2 regions of the Pseudomonas sp. DWP3-1-2 genome follow, and region 1 is predicted to be linked to the other one. Evidence: riboswitches for the same ligand, from Rfam matches in the RefSeq annotation. Region 1 holds a riboswitch; the other holds the start of a gene.
The links. Region 1 has a riboswitch for manganese ahead of ACP7B0_RS09230 (TMEM165/GDT1 family protein). Riboswitches for the same ligand answer to the same signal wherever they lie in the genome.
Positions count from the first base shown of each region.

Region 2: linked by a shared signal. The riboswitch ahead of mntP (manganese efflux pump MntP) and the one ahead of ACP7B0_RS09230 (TMEM165/GDT1 family protein) in region 1 are both predicted to bind manganese.

Region 1 covers NZ_JAFCTZ010000003.1:62,197-71,855, forward strand. Annotated here, with positions in the region: gene ACP7B0_RS09200 (CPXCG motif-containing cysteine-rich protein) at 1-170, shown strand, start outside; gene ACP7B0_RS09205 (putative signal transducing protein) at 170-430, shown strand; gene ACP7B0_RS09210 (SOS response-associated peptidase) at 483-1,112, shown strand; gene ACP7B0_RS09215 (methyl-accepting chemotaxis protein) at 1,238-2,080, opposite strand; partial or broken gene ACP7B0_RS09220 (HAMP domain-containing protein) at 2,096-3,379, opposite strand; gene ACP7B0_RS09225 (M48 family metallopeptidase) at 3,605-4,423, shown strand; gene ACP7B0_RS09230 (TMEM165/GDT1 family protein) at 4,604-5,188, opposite strand; yybP-ykoY riboswitch at 5,260-5,397, opposite strand; gene ACP7B0_RS09235 (methyltransferase) at 5,438-6,436, opposite strand; gene ACP7B0_RS09240 (2-hydroxyacid dehydrogenase) at 6,605-7,570, opposite strand; gene ACP7B0_RS09245 (LysE family translocator) at 7,656-8,285, shown strand; gene ACP7B0_RS09250 (fatty acid--CoA ligase) at 8,565-9,659, shown strand, end outside.
Region 2 covers NZ_JAFCTZ010000007.1:120,750-130,408, reverse strand. Annotated here, with positions in the region: gene ACP7B0_RS16555 (acyltransferase family protein) at 1-1,191, opposite strand, end outside; gene ACP7B0_RS16550 (hypothetical protein) at 1,201-2,544, opposite strand; gene ACP7B0_RS16545 (hypothetical protein) at 2,555-3,862, opposite strand; gene ACP7B0_RS16540 (glucan biosynthesis protein D) at 4,405-6,024, opposite strand; yybP-ykoY riboswitch at 6,271-6,442, shown strand; gene mntP (manganese efflux pump MntP) at 6,451-7,017, shown strand; gene lpdA (dihydrolipoyl dehydrogenase) at 7,560-8,960, opposite strand; gene ACP7B0_RS16525 (DUF6708 domain-containing protein) at 9,114-9,659, opposite strand, start outside.

The DNA.
Region 1 (9,659 bases):
AGAGTTATGATTGCCCTTATTGTGGCGAGCCCGTCGAAGCGGTACTGGATTTGTCCGGTGGGGATCAACACTACATTGAAGATTGCCCGGTCTGCTGTCGGCCGATTGTTTTCGATCTGCAGACGGACGGGGAAGACTGGAATCTGGACGTTCGCAGCGAGAACGAGTGATGCAAAAAATCTATGAACCGCAGAACTTGCTCGAAGGTGAACTGCTGTTAGGCATGCTTGCCAGCGAAGGCGTGCAGGCGCACCTGACGGGGGAGCATCTGCTAGGCGCTGCCGGTGAGTTGCCGATTTTCGGTCTGCTGGGGATTTCGGTGGACAACGATCAGGCCGAACACGCACGGGCGTTGATCACTGCGTACAATGCTGCGCTGCCTGTGTCCGGCGACGAACCGGATAATTTTCCTGACGTACTGGTGTGCTGACCCGCTGCCTGATTCTGTTTTTTAGCTGCCAGAAAAGAGTTCTTTTGCCCTTATGTGTGGACGTTATGCCCTGTTTCGCTGGACGCCCGCTTTTGCGGCCTTGCCCGGTTTTCCGGCTGACCAACAGGCGCAGTGGAATATATCCCCGGCCGATTCGGTACTGATGCTGCGTGCCAGCGCCCAGGTGGAGGGTGAACTGGAAGTGGCGCGGGCACGCTGGGGCCTGACGCCTGCCTGGCTGACTGACCTGTCCCGCACGCCGGCCCACGCCCGCGCCGAAACCTTGGTCGAGCAGCCGATGTTCAAGGATGCGTTTCGCTCACGTCGCTGTCTGCTGCCCGCCAATGGCTTTTACGAATGGCGCGGCACAACCCGCAAGCGACCGTTCTGGCTGACACCGGGAGAGGGCTCGGCGCTGTTTTTTGCCGCGATCTGGGAGGCGTATCCCGTGCAAGGGCACACGTACCTGAGCGTCGCGGTCGTGACCCAGCTTGCCGCCAACCAGCGTCGCCCCCTGATTCTCGATGCGCAGGGCCAAAAGGACTGGCTGGCCGCCGACACCCCTTTGGCGACCTTGCAGGCGCTGTTGGCCAGCCCGCAAACGGCCCTGCGCGAAAGACCGCTGGCCAATCTGGTCAACGATCCCAAGCTCAACGCGCCGGAGTGTCTGACGCCTTTGTGACTGAACCCTTCGTTGGGGCGCCCAGACGGCTTGCCCGCGAGGGCGTCAACGTCAATCAATAAAAGCATCGACTGAAACGCCTGTTCGCGGGCAAGCCTCGCTCCAACGCGGGTTAGCCTGCCTTCCTACACCTTGAACTGATTGATCAAGCGACGTTGCTGCTCGGCCAGTTTGGTCAGCTCTGCGCTGGCCTTGCTGGATTCATCGGCACCGCCCGCGACCTCATTGGCGACCTGACCAATATTGATCACGTTGCGGTTGATGTCGTCGGCCACGGCGCTTTGCTCCTCGGCGGCGCTGGCGATCTGGGTGTTCATGTCGTTGATCACCGATACCGCCTTGGTGATGGTGTTCAGTGCTTGCGCTGCGTCGGCGGCATGGCTGACGCTTTCGGCGGTCCTGGACTGACTGCCTTCCATGACCTGAACCACCTCGCGCGTGCCGCTTTGCAACGCCTGAATCATGCTCTGAATTTCCTGGGTGGCCTGCTGCGTCTTCTGCGCCAGATTGCGCACTTCGTCGGCAACGACCGCAAAGCCACGCCCTTGCTCGCCAGCGCGGGCGGCCTCGATAGCAGCGTTCAACGCCAGCAGGTTGGTCTGCTCGGCGATGCCGCGAATGGTGGTCAGGATCGCGTTGATGTTCTCGCTGTCTTTGGCCAGGGTTTGCACGACATTCACTGCGCGGCCTATTTCAACCGCCAGGTTACTGATCGATTGGGATGTGTTTTGCACGATCTGCATGCCTTCGTGGGCGGCGCTGTCCGCGTGGCTGGCCGCTTGCGCTGCCTGGGTTGCGTTACGCGCCACGTCCTGGGCCGTTGCGGTCATCTCGTGTACCGCCGTAGCGACCAGGTCGATTTCCGACATCTGCTTCTGCACGCCCAGATTGGTGCGGATGGCGATATCAGCGGTGTGCTCCGAGGAATCACTGACCTTCTGCACAGACGTCACGACCTGACTGATCATGACCTGCAGTTTGCTCAGGAACGTATTGAAACCCTGGGCAATCTGTCCGGTTTCATCGACCCTGTCGCTGTTCAGGCGTTTGGTCAGATCCCCGTCGCCCTGAGCAATGTCATCGAGCATGACGACCATCTGTTTGAGGGGGCGCGCGATTGCACGTCCTGCCAGCCAGATCACCAGCAAGCCCAAGGCTGCTATGAGCAAACCCACCATGGTCATGCCGAAAATGTTACTGCTGTGCTGCTGCTCAAGATCACGTTGCAGCGCATTCAGTTCGGCCATGACCGCATCGAGGGGCAACTGCATCATCAAGGTCCAGCGCGCATCGGTCGCGCCGATACCGAAGGGCATGTACACCTCGATATGGCCGTGCTCCTTGTCGATGTCATAGCGCACCTCGCCCACGTTGATTTTGGCCAGGTTGGCCACTTCGTTGGCGTCCATCAGGACGCTGGCCTTTTCGCCCAGCCTGGATGGATCTTTGGTGTAGGCAACCAGCGAGCCATTGCTGGAGATCAAGGCCATTTCCCCGGCGCCGTCGTAGAGCTTTTTGTCTGCGGCCTCAAGCATCTCCTGGATGAAGTTCACCGACAGGTCGGCGCCGACAATGCCCTGGAACGTGCCGTTGATCATGATCGGCTGGATGAAGGACGAGAGCATCACCATCTTGCCGTCGAGGGGGTAGGGCGCCGGGTCGATGACGCAGGGTTTTTTGGTTTCCCGGGAGCACAGGTAATACTCACTCGAACGCACGCCGGTGGGCAGCAACCGGGTGTCTTCAAGGCTGGAGAGTTTTTCCAGGGTCAGGCTGCCGTCTGCCTTGCGATACCACCACGGCATGAAGCGGCCATCTTTCGGGTCGGCACCCGTTGTGGTCGAGCCCACATACGCCGCGTCATTGTGGTCAAGAACGTCGGGTTCCCAGCCTATATACGCGCCGAGAATCTTCGGATTCTGCTCCACGGCACTGCGCAGCAGATTGAGCATTTGCTCGCGACTGATCTTCAGTTGCGGCTGGCCGTTGCTGTCGTTGATACCCAGCAAGGCGTTGGTGGCGGCTAAACCTGCCGTGAGCAGGAGCGGTGTTTCAAGTTCGCGCTTGATCTCGCTGGCCTGGTTGCGGGCCAGCGCGCCAAGACGCGACTCTACCGAGCGCTCGAACTGCGCCTGGGTTTGTTGCTCAACCATCGCCTGGGTTCTCGCTCCAGCAAACAGTGCATACAGCACTAAGGCGACAATGATGCTGAGTACGATGGCGCTCGTCAGTGCAGCGACTGAAGACTGGATCGATTTGAACTTCATAGAGGGCTCCGGACGCTAGGGTACGTCTGTAGTTGTCTATCGGCTAATCTCTGAAGAAGCATGAACACACTGGCTGAATTTGACGTTAGTAGTGTTAAAACGTCGTAATCAGACAGGTCGTTCGCGTGTTCATCAATGGGGGCAGCTGACCGGCAAGACGATTGTTTGCTGGCGTGCACACTCTTTGCCGCTTAGGATGCCAGCACGATTCCAGGGAGATTCATCATGCGTCGTTCATTTGCTTTATGTGCCTTGAGTACCAGTCTGTTGCTCAGCGGTTGCCAATCGGTGAACACCACCAGCGGGGATGCGGTCGGTGTGGAGCGCAAGCAGTACATGTTCAGCATGCTGTCGACCGATGAGGTCAACAAAATGTATGCCCAGTCCTATCAGGAAACCGTGACCGAGGCCTCCGGCAAGGGCGTGCTCGATACCACCAGCGCCAATGCCAAGCGGGTGCATGCCATCGCCGACCGGTTGATCGCCCAGGCACCTAAACTGCGCCCGGACTCAGCCCAATGGCAGTGGGAAGTGAACCTGATCAAGAGCGATGAGCTGAACGCCAACTGCGGGCCTGGCGGCAAGATCTTTGTCTACAGCGGCTTGATCGATAAACTGAAGCTGACAGACGATGAGCTCGCCGCAGTGATGGGGCACGAGATTGCCCATGCGTTGCGCGAACATGGTCGCGAAGCGATGTCCAAGGCGTATGGCGTGGCGATGGCCAAGCAAGGGGCGGGGGCGCTGCTGGGGTTGGGGCAGGACAGCCTGGCGCTGGCCGATACCGTGGTCAATTACAGCCTGACGCTGCCGAATAGCCGCGGCAATGAAAACGAGGCTGATCTGCTGGGTCTGGAATTGGCCGCGCGCGCCGGTTACAACCCTAATGCCGCTATTACCTTGTGGCAGAAGATGACTCAGAATTCCGGTGGTTCTCAACCCGAATTCATGAGCACTCACCCGGCCTCCGACAACCGCATTGCCTCGTTGCAGGCAGCGATCCCCAAGGTGATGCCGTTGTATCAGGCGGCCAAAAAATCCTGAGTTGAGTGAATGTCCAGCTTTTGAGGGCCGTTCACCGGGTGGGGCTGGCTAAAGCCGGTCCCACACGGAATGCTGTGACCTGTAGGAGCGAGCTTGCTCGCGATAGCGTCGCGTCAGCCTGCGTCAGGCGGCGACACCTGCACACAACCGCCCGACGCGCATCAGGCTAAGCCGCGCCCGTTAAACCCACCCACTTACCTGCATCGCCTTGTACACCGCCACCAGCGCCAGTACGAAGAACGCGCTGGCCGCCAGGCGGCGAATCAGCGTCAGTGGCAGCTTCTCTGCGGCAAAGTTACCCGCCAGGACCACCGGGACGTTGGCAATCAGCATGCCCAGCGTGGTGCCGAGAATGACCAGCCACAGGTAGGAGTATTGCGCTGCCAACATCACCGTGGCGATTTGCGTCTTGTCGCCGATTTCCGCGATGAAGAAGGCAATCAGCGTGGTCAGGAATGGCCCGAACTTGCGCCCGTTACCGGTTTCGTCGTCGTCCAGCTTGTCCGGCACCAGCGTCCACAGCGCGGTGGCGGTGAAGCTTGCGGCGAGGATCCAGTGCAGCGTGGCATCGGAGAAGAAATTGCCGACCCAGGCACCTACCGCGCCCGCTGCTGCGTGGTTGGCCAGCGTGGCCGCGATAATGCCGGCGATGATCGGCCAGGGCTTGCGAAAGCGGGCGGCGAGAATGAGGGCGAGCAGTTGGGTCTTGTCACCGATTTCGGCCAATGCGACGACAGCGGTGGGGACCAACAGGGATTCCAGCATCAGGGTTTTCCTAAGGGGCGGGTCGACACGGCTATGACACGTACAGCCTTCCCGCCCCGGGTAAGGTGTTCGTGTCATAGGTCTTGTCAAACCACCGATCCGTCTGAGCGGATTCCGGGTCGTACGCACCATGGTCTGAGGACCAAGTATGTTGATGCGTACCGGACGAGCATGGCGCTCGTGGGAGACTACTCCCCTAGGACGGTGCGGATTCTGCCTACGCACGCCGCATTCGGCAAGCGCTTATTTTCAGGCGCGCTTGGCGCGATAAACCCGGAAACCATTGCCCTGCGCCTTGACTGCGCACACGCCCAAGTGCTCCTCGATAAGCGGCTGATACTTGAGGAACGCATTCGCAACCAAGCGCAGTTCGCCACCGGATTTCAGATGTTGGCGTGCTTTTCGCAGCAGGTTTTCCGTTGCCTGATAGTCGGTGTGTACCCCGACATGGAACGGCGGATTACTCAGAATCGTGCTTAAACCCATGGGCGCCGCGTCGATGCCGTCGCCCGTCAACACTTCGGCTTCCAGGCCATTGGCAGCCAGCGTCAGACGGCTGCTGGCGGTGGCGAAGGCATCCACGTCGAGCATGATCACGTTGTTGTGCGGGTAGCGACGTTTTACCGCAGCCCCCAGCACGCCGGCACCACAGCCGAAGTCCAGCAGGTTGCCACTGGGCAGCTTGTCGATGTTCTGCAACAGCAGCGCCGAGCCACGATCCAGGCGGCCGTGGCTGAACACGCCCGGCAAGCTGACCACTTTGAGTGGCCCGTCATCCATTTCCACCTCGTAATGCTGGGCGAGGCTTTCCAGGGTTTGTGCTTGCGGGGCACTTTCCACGGTCACCTGCCAGAGCTGGCAGTGACGGGCGCTGTCCAGCTTGCGCGCACGACCGAACGGGCTTAACTGGCGCGCAGCGGCTTCGATACCGCTGCGTTTTTCACCGACCAGAAAGAGCTCGCGTCCTGCCAGACGGGAGGCCAGGGCATTGAGAATATAGTCGGTCAGGTCACGGGATTTGGGCAAAAACACCACGGCGGCGTCGAAGGGTTCGGCCGGCGCGTCGACGCCGAAGTGCGTGCGCCCTTCGAAGCGTGCATCCAGCGCGGCCTGATCGCCCGCGTGCCAGCACCAGCCGCGTGCCAGGGGCAGACGACCCAGCAGATCGTCTGCCGGCAATCCGGCCAGCAGCAGCGAACCCTGAAACAGCTCGGCCTGACGGAGTAACACTTCACTGCGCGGGTCCATGGGAGGGCTCCTTGAAAAGGGGCGCAGTCTAGCAGCTTGAATGCGCTGTTGGAGCGAGCGGGCCGCGTTCCGACTTGCCCGCGAATCCGGCGCTTCGGTGGGCCAGACCCACCGCGTAAACTTTCTTCGCGGGCAAGCCTCGCTCCAACAAGCTTCTCCAGCCCCGGCTTAACTCACCACCCGTACCGGCTCGCCGGCAAAAAACGCCCAGGCATTTTCCGTGACCTGGCTGACGATCCGTTGGCGAGCCTCGCGGGCGCCCCACGCGCTGTGGGGCGTGATGATCAGACGGGGAATATCGCCAGCCAGCAGCGGGTTGCCTGCAACCGGCGGTTCCACGGTCAAGACATCGGACGCGGCACCGCCCAGATGGCCGCTGCGCAGCGCATCGGCAAGGGCCTGTTCATTGATCAGCCCGCCGCGAGCGGTGTTGATCACATAAGCGTGGGGCTTCAAGAGGCTCAATTCGTGATGCCCGATCATGTCGCGGGTGTGCTCGTTGAGCGGGCAGTGCAGCGTCAGGGCGTCGACTTGCGGCAGCAGTTCTTCCAGCGGCAGGCGATCTGGGCGGGCAGGGCGGCCGGGGACTTGCCCCAGCAGAACGTGCATGCCAAAGGCTTGTGCCAGTTTTGCCACTGCGCTGCCGAGCTCACCGTGCCCCAACAGGCCCAGGGTTTTACCTTCCAGCTCGAAAATCGGGAAGTCCAACAGGCAAAACTGGGTGGATTTTTGCCATTGGCCTTGTTGCACGGCGTTCTGGTAATCCGGCAGGCGCGTGGCCAGGGCGAGCAACAGCATCAGCGTGTGCTGAGCCACCGACGGGGTGCCGTAGCCCTGGCAGTTACTGACGGTGACACCGTGCGCGCGGGCGGCGGCCAGGTCGACGTTATTGGTGCCGGTGGCGGTCACCAGAACCAGCTTCAAGTCAGGGCATGCGGCGAATGCGTCGGAGTCGATCATGACCTTGTTGGTGATCGCCACGGTGGCGCCTTGCAGGCGCTCGATGACCTGATCGGGCGTGGTGCTGTCATGCAGTACCAGTTCGCAGAAGCATTCCCTCAGCGCGCTGAAGTCCAGATCGCCCAGATCCAGGGAAGTGTGATCAAGAAAAACTGCCTTACCGTGATTACTCATCAGCTGTACCTGTCTTTGAACGTTTTGAAAGCTTAAGGTGATCAGCCTAACAGAGCGAAATGCTTGCTTACATTTGGAGAAACCCATGTATTGGGCAGAATTTCTGACCGTCGCCTTGATCCACCTGCTCGCCGTCGCCAGCCCGGGTCCGGATTTTGCCGTGGTGGTGCGTGAAAGTGTCACCCATGGCCGCAAAGCCGGTACCTATACCGCCATGGGCGTGGGGACCGCGATTTTCCTGCATGTGGGCTATTCGCTGCTGGGGATCGGGCTGATCGTTTCTCAATCCATCGTGCTGTTCAATGCACTGAAGTGGGCGGCTGCGGCTTATCTGCTGTACATCGGCTTCAAGGCCCTGCGTGCCAGACCGGCCAGCGCCAGCGATGCGCCGGTCAAGCTGGCACAGGGCGAGCGTACCGCCCGGGGCGCCTTCGCCAGCGGTTTCGTCACCAACGGTTTGAATCCCAAGGCGACGCTATTCTTTCTGTCGCTGTTCACGGTGGTCATCAATCCGCACACGCCGCTTGGGGTGCAGGCGGGCTACGGTGTTTACCTCGCGGTGGCAACCGGGCTGTGGTTCTGCATGGTGGCGCGGCTGTTCAGCCAGGAGCGAGTACGCGCCGGGTTTGCTCGCATGGGCCATTGGTTTGATCGGGCCATGGGGGGCGTGCTGGTGGCGTTGGGCGTGAAGCTGGCGTTTACCGAGATTCATTGATAGCCCCCGCACGAGAGGCGATCGCACAGCAGGCACCGGACCGGCCGGGCTTTTCCCGGCGAAAGCCGGTCCCACGATCAGTTCAGAGGATTAGGCAATATTTGATAAGCGCACGCTTGCCCGCGACGGGATCGCTCCGGCTTGAAGCGGGTGTGATATAGCCAATCGCCTTCATCCGGCTCGTCCAGCAAATCATCCCTTCGGCTGATTTGGCTGGCGGCACTGGCCTCTAGAGTGCATATTTTCAAGCCTCGACTGTGCACTCGAAAAGGAACTCCTATGCTGCAGACCCGCGTTATTCCACCAGCCGATGGCGCCTATCAGTACCCCCTGTTGATCAAGCGGCTATTGATGTCTGGCAGTCGCTATGAAAAAACGCGTGAAATCGTCTATCGCGACACTGTTCGCTATACCTACCCCGAGCTCAACGAGCGGGTCTGTCGCCTGGCCAATGTCTTGACCGCCGCTGGCGTCAAAGCCGGTGATACCGTGGCGGTCATGGATTGGGACAGCCATCGTTATCTGGAGTGCATGTTCGCCGTCCCCATGATCGGCGCGGTCATCCACACCATCAATGTGCGGCTTTCACCCGAGCAGATTCTCTACACCATGAACCATGCCGAAGATAAGTTCGTGCTGGTCAACAGTGAGTTCGTCGGGCTGTATCAGGCGATCGCCGGGCACCTGACCACGGTCGAGAAAACGTTATTGCTCACTGACCTCCCGGAAAAAACCGCCGAGCTGCCCAATCTCCTGGGTGAGTACGAAACCCTTCTGGCCCAGGCGAGCAATCAGTACGAATTCGAAGATTTCGACGAGAACTCCGTGGCCACCACGTTCTACACCACGGGCACCACGGGCAATCCCAAGGGCGTGTATTTCAGTCATCGGCAACTGGTGCTGCACACCATGGGCGTGGCGACCATCGTCGGCAGTGCCGAGCGTCTGCTGTGCACCGATGACGTCTACATGCCCATCACGCCGATGTTTCACGTGCATGCGTGGGGCATGCCTTACGCGGCCACCATGCTGGGCTTAAAGCAAGTGTATCCCGGGCGTTATGACCCGGAGTTCCTCGTGGAATTGTGGCGCAAGGAGAAGGTGACGTTCTCCCATTGCGTGCCGACCATCATGCAGATGGTGCTCAATGCCAAAGCCGCCCAGGGGCAGGATTTCGCGGGCTGGAAGATCATCATTGGCGGCAGTTCGCTCAATCGCACGCTGTACGAGACGGCCAAGGCACGGGGCATTCAACTGACCGCTGCTTATGGCATGTCGGAAACCGGGCCGCTGATTTCCGTGGCGCACTTGAACGACGAGCTGCGTGCAGGCAGCGAAGACGAGCGCATTACGTATCGCATCAAGGCGGGCGTG
Region 2 (9,659 bases), on a different contig from region 1:
ATCGCACTTGAGCCAATACAGCTCGTACAGGTTCTTCTGACGGTCGGCATAGTCCTGAACGAAGCGCGCTTTGTCCGAGACGCTCACGGTCCGCAGTGGCGAAATCGCCCCTTCTGTGGCGCTCACGGCGGTGGCGGCGGCGAAGACCATGGTGATCAACCCGCTGACGGTCGCGAATTTCCAGCGGCGTTTGGGTGTGACGGCCTTTGGCGATTTTTCGATCCATTGATAGGACGCCAGGCCCAGCGCGAAGGCGCAGGCGATGCCGACGAGGGCATGGAGTGTGTCGCCCAGGAGCCCGGCGTAACTCATGAAGACCACGACTGGCCAATGCCACAGGTATAGCGAGTAGGAAAGCTTCCCGGTCCATTGTGAGAACGGGTTGCTGGTCATGAATGAATCCTGGCGCGCGGCGACGATCACCGCCAGGGTTCCCAGGACTGGCAGTAACGAGAGGTAACCGGGCCAGACGTCTTTATCGGTCAGCAGCACAAAGCTGGCGAGCATCAGGCTCAGGCCCGTGGTCTCCAGCAGACGCTGATGCAGGGCTCGCAGCGTGATGGGGAACACGCAAGCGACGCCACCCACCAACAATTCCCAGGCCCGGGTTGGCAGCAGGTAGAACGACGGTTCCGGCCACAGGAACGATGCAAACACGCAGAAGCCGAAACCGGACAGGCATGCGGCCAGGATCCACCAGCGCAGATTTCGCTGGGCGATGAATCGACTCAACGCCAATAGCGCCAGGGGATAGATCATGTAGAACTGCCATTCCACCGACAGTGACCAGGTGTGCAGCAGCCATTTTTCGTGAGCACCCGCCGTGAAGTATCCGGCCTCGGACCAATAGACGAAGTTGGACACAAACCCCAGGCTGCCAGCGATGTGCTTGCCCAGCTCGCTGTATTCCAGCGGCAGCAAATAAAACCAGCCCGCCAGTAGCAGGATAAAGCACAGCGCGGCCAGCGCCGGGATGATCCGTCTGGCCCGGGATCTATAGAACCCGATCAGGCTGAAATCACCCTTTTGCAGGCTGCGCATGATAATCCCGGTGATCAGGTAACCGGAGATCACGAAGAATATATCGACACCCGCAAACCCGCCGGGCAACCACGCAGGATTGAAGTGGAACAGCAGCACCGCGATGACCGCAATGGCGCGTAGTCCGTTGATGTCTTTTCTGAAGTCCATGGCGTTTATTCACGGTATGGGCGAGGGAAGTCCGGGCGTGGCCACTGTCTGCGCGGGGCTCAGGGTGATGATCTTGGGGAACCCGGTGAGGGTCACGGATATCGAGCAGCGCTGATTCGCGCACCGCCAGGGCTCGCCGGGGAAACGGCCTTTTTCGGGGAGCGCGGTATCAATCAACGTCACCGGGCCCGACATGGGCGCTGCGCTGGTGATGTCTTGCTGACGGTGTGGGCCGGTGGTCCAGCCAACGGCCACGCGCTCGGGGCCTTTGTCGAAATACAGCAGGTACACACCGGCCGACTGGCGACTGGCCTGGGCGTCGTAGCTGAAGTCCTTGATGACCGGGGCGATGACTTTCATCACCTCATAGGCTGGCTTGGGGGAGAGGTCTTCGTTGAGTAGCCCGAAGTTGTGTTCCTGATCGGTCCGGTCGGGCCCGTCGTTGACCAGGTCGTACCACCACATGCCGTGAATATTGGGCAGGCTGCGAGCAAGGAATAAAATCCGCGCCATATAGGCGGCCTGTACCGCGGGCGTGAAGCCACAATTGCCTCGGTGACTGGGCCAGGCCATTTCCGTTACGTACAACGGCACGTCGCGACCGGCCTTGGCGCGGATGTGCGCCTCGTAATTGCGCAGCCACACGGCCCAGGCTTCGGGATTGGGGGCCACATCGGGCAGACAGTGGGCGTAGGGGTGAACAGACAGGCCGTCCACCAGGTCGAGCATGCCCGCGTCGATCAGGCGGTCAGCAAAACCGTAGTCCATGCCTTCGGGCGTGACGGCCCCGGCAAGGATTTTCGCGGGGGTGCCGCCGGTGGTCTGCGTGTTCCTGCGAATCAAGGGCACTGCATCACGGACCAGCGCGGCATAGTCAGCGCTCAGTTTCGGGTCCTTCGGCGCTTCGATATCCCACTCGTTCCAGATCTCGTAGAAGTTGACGCGATTGCCCAGTTGGCGGCTGACGTAGTCGACGTATTCCAGATAATCCGCTCTGACCTTCCCGCTGCGGGGCTTGGCGTTGTCATGGAACCAGGTGCTGTAAGTGAGAATCGTCAGCCTGCTCAGGCCCAGGCTCTGGGCATTGTTCAGGTAACTGCGCCACGGCGGCACGATGCGCAACTGATTGGGGCCGGGCGAGGCGGTGGACCAGAACGCGTCATCCTTGACCGAAGAGATCCCTGCATCGGCAACCCGTTGCAGCGCGGGCCTGGAAGGTGCCGGGTAGTTCATCAGGTGCGTTCCGATACCCAGGATAAACGGCGGTTTCACGGGCTCCTGCGCCTGGACTGCGCCGCAGATCAACGCCACCGTGCACAGCAGACGTGTTGCAACAGGTAAGTGGGCGGCCATGTTCATCGACTCAGTTCAGGCGGGGAAGCGTGGAAAGCTTTAGGGGCTGCGGGCGAGTGGTTTTGCGGCTGTCCAGCAACTTGCCGGACAGCACATGCCCGATCGCCAGACCCAGGAAGAGGTTGACCACCGCGACTTCAAACATGTCCGTGGTCCAGCTGATCAGGCAGCAACAGAACGTGATCGCCAGCAATGCCCGGGCAACACGGGAATCTTTGTTGCTAAGGGCAAAAAACAACGGGATTTGCAGGGCGTACAACACGGGACCGAAGACCCCGAACATCCCCCACAGGTACATGAACGTACTGTCCGAGCCACCGAACAGTTCGGCACCGGGAACCGGAAAGATGATGACCGAGGCGCCAAATAACCCGAAGCCTGCGCCGGTGTAGCCGTAACCCGCTTTGGTCATGGCTTCGACCACATTCGGCCAGGTATTGATCAGCCGGTCATACAGCGACGACAGCGATGAACCGCCACTGCTCACGGTGCGCGCATCGAAGTCATGCAGCAGCCCCATCAGCGGGAGCACCATGCCGATGACCACGGCCAGGGTGCAGGCGATTCGAGTGGTCCAGCGCATGCGCGCGATCAACAAGAGGCCCATGGTCAGCAGATACCCACCGGCAGGCGCTTTACTGGTGGTCAGGACGATGCCGTACAGGGCAACGAGGCTCAACGCCAGGATCAGCAGCCGTGACCGCATGAACATCACCAGATACAGGCTGTAGATCGCAATCAGGATCGACAGCACGTTGGACACCCTGGCGAAACCGGCGCTTCGGTCCTCGTCTTCCGCGCTCCAGGAGGTGTTGGCGCTCAATTGCGTCTCACCAATGTTGTAGCTGTAGCCTTTCCATGGCACGGCGGTGATCTTGTCCAGGGCAAGACCGACCATGCACGCCACCAGACAAAGCCCGATGACCCACAGCAGCAGCCGACGGCGATGGATCAGGTGTTCGCTGCAGACCATCCCGAACAGCAGCGGGCTGAGCGCGAACAGGGTGAACGCGACGTTAGCCAGCGTGGCGCCATGCAGCATGGCCACCAACGCTGAAATCATCAGCAGCAACAGGGCCAACCACACCACGGGGCCTGCCCGGTAAGTGCGTAACTCCAGCAGCAATAAAATCAGGCAGCCGACTTTGGGCGCATACAGCACCGGCGACAGTCCGACCTGATCCAGGTAATAGCGCAGCGCGCCGGAAAAGGTCTCGATCACAATCAGGCTGATGGCCACCCACACCATGGCCGTCGACTTGTAGAAGGACAGTGTCGAAGCGTTATTGTCGTCCCTGTTCGCAGCGTTCAACATCATGTTTTCTGCCTCTGTAGCGCTGTAATCGGAAGTGGGAAATGCCGCCGAACCCTTGATGCCGCGCGTTTTCGCAGCCACGGGGGACCGTGAGCGGTTCGCCCGCAAAAGCGTCAGATCAGTCGATACGTTCGTCGTTTGGGATGTTCTGTCGCGGGCTAGCGCGCCCACATGAGGTTCAGGCAGCGAGGGTTGTGTGGTTTGAAGGGGCCATACAACCGCCAACGCTACCGCCCATCGGCCGTTGAAACGGTCAATAGAGGCATCCATCAAGAGGTAAGGGGCCGCAGAAGAGAGGGTGCGGCTTTCAGGTCGGGAGCGGACGCTCCCACTGCGTGACAAGGGCTATAACAGCTTGAGTTCGGGAGGCTGTCAATTAATTCGTCAAAATTAAAGCGATCGCCGACGAACGTTACAGTATGGATGTTGTAACTGATTGAATTTATTGGGCGTTGTTAATTTGACGTTTCACCGAATCCTGAAATTGGCGCTCCCATCACAACAAACGGCAAGTTCCGAGTCACCTCGAAACTTGCCGTTGAAGCTTACGGATATTTACGTTTGTCAGCGGCTGGCGGGAAATACTGATACAGCCAGGTTTCACTCAACGTGCGGTCCTGGGACTTGATGAACATGCGCATCTCGACCGGTTCAGCCCCATCGTTGGTCGGGTACCAGTCGAACGTTATGCGATAGCCCTGAATGTCCGGCAGGACCAGAATGTTGAAGTCCTGCACCTTGCCGTTGGAAACCGTGACGATCGGCTCGATGGCCGTGCCTTCCGGCAAGCGTTCCAGACCGCCGCCATTGAAATCCACGGCGAAGCGTCGCGCCCAGACTTTCGGGTAATGCTCGCCCGGCGCCCAGCCCTCGGTAAAGCCGCCCATGCCTGAGCGCGTGGCATGCACCTGCGCCAAAGGCGTGCTGACGGGTGGCAGAGGACTCCAGTACAGTCTGTAGCCAAAGTTAAGGGTATCGCCGGCTTTGACCGGTGTTTTAGGTGTCCAGAACACCACGATGTTATCCATCGTTTCGCCCGTGGTGACGATCTCCACCAGGTTCACCGAACCCTCGCCCCACGGCGTGGTGGGCTCAACCCAAAGGCTCGGCCTGCGGTGATACCAATCGACCGTGTCCTGATAGCTGGCGAAATTGTGATCGGTTTGCACCAGACCGAAACCTTTGGGGTCTGTGTCGGCGAAGGCGTTGAACTGCAGCTTTGGCGGGTTATTCAGCGGACGGCAGATCCATTCACCGTTGCCGCGCCACATGGACAGCCGGTCCGAGTCGTGAATTTCCGGGTGAATGGTGTCGCACATGCGGCGCTCATGGGTGCCGCAGCTGAACATGCTGGTCATGGGCGAGATGCCCAGTTGAGCGATGTCGGTGCGGGCATTGACGGTCGCATCAATGTTCATCACCACTTGCCCGGACTGACAGTCGATATCAAAACGATAAGCGCCGGTCGCGCTGGGCGAGTCGAGCAAGGCGTAGACCACGAAGCGGGTCGCGTTCTTGTCCGGTGTTTCGAACCAGAACTTGGTGAAATCCGGGAATTCTTCCTGACGCGTCGAGTACGTATCAATGGCGAGGCCGCGTGCCGAAAGGCCGTACTGCTTGTTGCTGTCCACGGCGCGGAAATAACTCGCGCCCAGGAACGACACCACGTCATTGATGGCAATTTCCGGGGCCTTGAACAGCTTGAACCCGGCGAAGCCCAGATCACCCTTGACCAGCGACTTGTCGATGCCGCTGGACTCGTAATTGAACAGTTCGTGGCGGAAGTGCACTTCCCGCGCCTGCTTGGTCGTCGGGTCCACGCTGTACATGCGTACGGGAGTCTTGAAGCCCATGCCGACGTGGAAGAAATGCACATCCAATTGGCCTTTGACGTCGTGCCACAACGAGTGACCGGCGTCATATTTGATCGCGTTGAATTGCTGCGGCGTCATGTTGGCCAGCACCGGTGGCAATACTTGTTTGTTGCTGACATAGCCACGGCCAGCCAGTTGTTTGGCGTGGGCCTTGAGCGTATCGAAGTCGAAACTCTCGATCTCGCCATCGGCGGCGGCGGCAAAAGCACGTGCAACATAAAGCCCCGAGGCTGGCACGGTGCTATACGCGGCCAACGCCATGGATGCTTTCAGGAGATTCCTGCGATTCATAAAGTGAAGCCTCTGACCAATGCTGTGCTTCCTGCACATGAAATTGCGCGCTACGACTCCTTGCTGAACGCCAAATTACCCACAACAGATAACAAACACAGCACCCGGTTCGAAAAAAACATAAATAATTACGATTTAGTTCCATCAGATTGTATGAACGGATGTCTGGGCGGGGCTTGTGGCGTTTTTCTCGAATGTTGCGATTTTCCGCCGCGACAAAATTTTCACAATCGCGCCGGTATAAAGCGCGCTCTCTTTGGGGAGTAGCCTGCTTCTTTTCGCTAAGAAGCGTCCGTATCAACATTCTCGGCAACCTGCCGTGGTGCGGACACCTTCTGGTTGGTGAGACCATCGACATTTTCGCGCCATAAGGTCGGGCGTGCGGGAGTGTCGTGGACTCAATGCCCGACCGGAAGAAAACAAACCGTGAATCCCATATCCCTCGTCATGCTCGCCCTGGCGATGTCGACAGACGCCTTTGCGGCGGCCATCGGCAAAGGCTCCAGCCTGCACAAACCTCGCTTCTCCGAAGCCCTGCGCATGGGCCTGATTTTCGGCATCGTCGAAACCATCACTCCGATTATCGGCTGGCTGATCGGCAATGCGGCGTCGAAGTTCGTCGAGAGCTGGGACCATTGGATCGCCTTCACGCTGCTGCTGGTGCTCGGTCTGCACATGATCTACAACGGCCTGAAAACCGCCGATGAAGAGGTGGAGAAAACCAGTCAACATGGCTTGCTCCTGCTGATCGTGACCGCCATCGCCACCAGCATCGACGCATTGGCAGTGGGCATCGGCCTAGCGTTTATTAACGTGAATATCTTCGTGGCAGCAGCGGCCATCGGCCTGGCCACCATGACCATGGTGACCATCGGCACCCTGCTCGGGCGGGCGTTGGGCACCCTCGTCGGTCAACGGGCGGAAATCGTCGGCGGCGTCGTGCTGATCATCGTGGGCTCGATGATTCTGTATGAGCATCTTTCGGCGGTTTGACAGAAATCCCGTTGGAGCGAGCGAACGGCGTTCCGGCTTGCCCGCGAAGGCAACATTTCAGGTGCAGAAAAGTCGATGAATGTACCGACCTCTTCGCGGGCAAGCCACGCTCCAACGAAGGAACGCTGTCGTGACAGAGATATAACGGTATTGAACGCAAAGCCCGTTGGAGCGCGGCTTGCCCGCGAAGAGGCCGGTGCACTCAACCGAAGTTGTGGGTCATGAATCCCTTCGCGGGCAAGCCAGGCTCCAACGAAGGAGCGCTGTCGTGGTAGAGATATAACGGTATTGAACGCAAAGCCCGTTGGAGCGCGGCTTGCCCGCGAAGAGGCAGGTACACTCAACCGAAGTGGCGGATCATGAATCCCTTCGCGGGCAAGCCAGGCTCCAACGAAGGAGCGCTGTCGTGGTAGAGATATAACGGTATTGAACGCAAAGCCCGTTGGAGCGCGGCTTGCCCGCGAAGACGCAGGTGCACTCAACCGAAGTTGCGGATCATGAATCCCTTCGCGGGCAACCCACGCTCCAACAGGGCCTGGCATTCAAGACTGCGTTGGCAACCCGATCACGCTCATTGCTGCCTGACGTAACGCTTCGGAGCGCGTGGGATGGGGGTGGCTGGTCAATGCCACGTCTTCGGAAGACGCCGCAAACTCCATCGCCACGCAGAATTCGCCGATCATTTCGCTGACACTGGGCCCCACCAGATGCACACCCAGGATTTCATCGGTGCGCTCGTCGGCCAGCACCTTGGCGAAGCCTTCGGTTTCATGATTGACCTTGGCGCGGCTGTTGGCGCTGAACGGAAACTTGCCGACTTTGTAGGCGCGGCCCTCGGCCTTGAGTTGTTCTTCGGTCTTGCCGACGCTGGCCAGTTCAGGACGGGTATAAATCACGTTCGGGATCAGGTTGTAGTCGATCTCGCCCGCCTTGCCGGCGATGCGTTCCACGCAAACCGAGGCTTCGTCCTCGGCCTTGTGCGCGAGCATCGGGCCGGAGGTGACGTCACCGATCACCCAAATGCCCTCGGCTGCGGTGCGATAATCCTTGTTTTCCAGCATGCCGCGCTTGTCCAGCGCCAGCCCGACGGTTTCCAGCCCCAGACCACGGGTAAAGGGGCGACGGCCAATGGACACCAACACATAATCAGCTTCGATCACCTCAGCCTGGCCGCCCGCAGCCGGTTCGACGCTCAGGCTGACGCCGGTTTCCGATGTGATGGCGGACGTCACCTTTGAGCTGAGCTTGAAGTTCATGCCCTGACGCGACAGTGAACGATGCAATGTTTTGCCGGCTTCCAGATCGCTGCCGTGGGCAACGTGATCCAGAAACTCCACGACGGTCACCTGCGCGCCCAGCCGTCGCCACACCGAGCCCAGCTCCAGGCCGATCACCCCGGCACCGATCACCACCAGATGCTTGGGCACCTGCGCCAGCGACAACGCGCCGGTGGAGTCCAGAATGCGTTTGTTATCAATCTCCACGCCCGGCAGGGGCGTTGGCTCGGAACCCGTGGCAATGATGATGTCCTTGGCCAGCAGCTCGGTTTCAACGCCGCTGGCATCGGTCACAATCACCGTGCCCGGCCCCGCGATACGCCCCCAGCCCTTGATCCATTCGACTTTGTACTTGCGAAACAGAAACTCGATGCCCTTGGTCAGGGCCATCACGCTTTCGTTTTTCTGTTTCATCATCTGATCGAGATTCAACGTGGGCGTGACTTCAATACCCAGTTTGGCGAACGCCTCCCCTGAGGCTGCTTCGTAGAGTTCCGAAGCGTGCAGCAGGGCTTTGGAAGGTATGCAGCCGACATTCAGGCACGTCCCGCCCAATGTCTCACGCCCCTCGACACAGGCAACACTCAGGCCCAACTGACCGGCGCGAATAGCTGCGTTATAACCGCCGGGGCCGCCACCAATAATGACAACGTCATAACTGCTCATGCCCATAGACTCCTGAATAGGAAATGGAGGGAAGCGTAGCTCGTGAATCCTGAAAGGGAGCGCGAGTGATTAGATGATGGTTGTAATGTTTTAGGCGGAAAGCGTCAAGCGACTCGCCTCAGGTGGAGGCGGGCGTGTTTTCTGTGGCAATTTTTAGTGCTCAGGATCAATCAGCTTGCAGGCTTCAATGAAGTTCATCTTCTTCTTGTCCATGGCGTGCTGGACAACGTGAGTGGCTTTTTGCAGGGCGGGGCTGGGTTTGGCCCATTGATCCGCGGGGATAGGTTGTGACCATTGCTGAACCCGCTCGGGCATCACTGGCGTGCCTGCCTTATGGCCCCATTCGGCGATCATGTAGGGCATTTTCCAGAAGCTTAGAACACGCCAAACGTACCACCAGCGCAGTGCCCAGTAATCACGAGGAAGAAAACCGTGCTTGGCCCGCTCATCATCGGTCATGTCGACATCGGGAAACCGGTCCTCGATTTTCATCAGCTTTTCAACTTCCCAAGTGTGCAATCCCTCGTAGGGCCGAAGCTCGTATTCCGTCAGTTCACGGCCTAACAACAGTCTCAACCACGCACCTGTTTTGTCAGCAGGGACACCCTGTTCCATATACAGCCGGATCGCCTCCCAAGTGCCGATGGCATGGGGCTGGCTGGGCTTGCCAATCAGGATCGGCTGCACCGTACCTTTCTC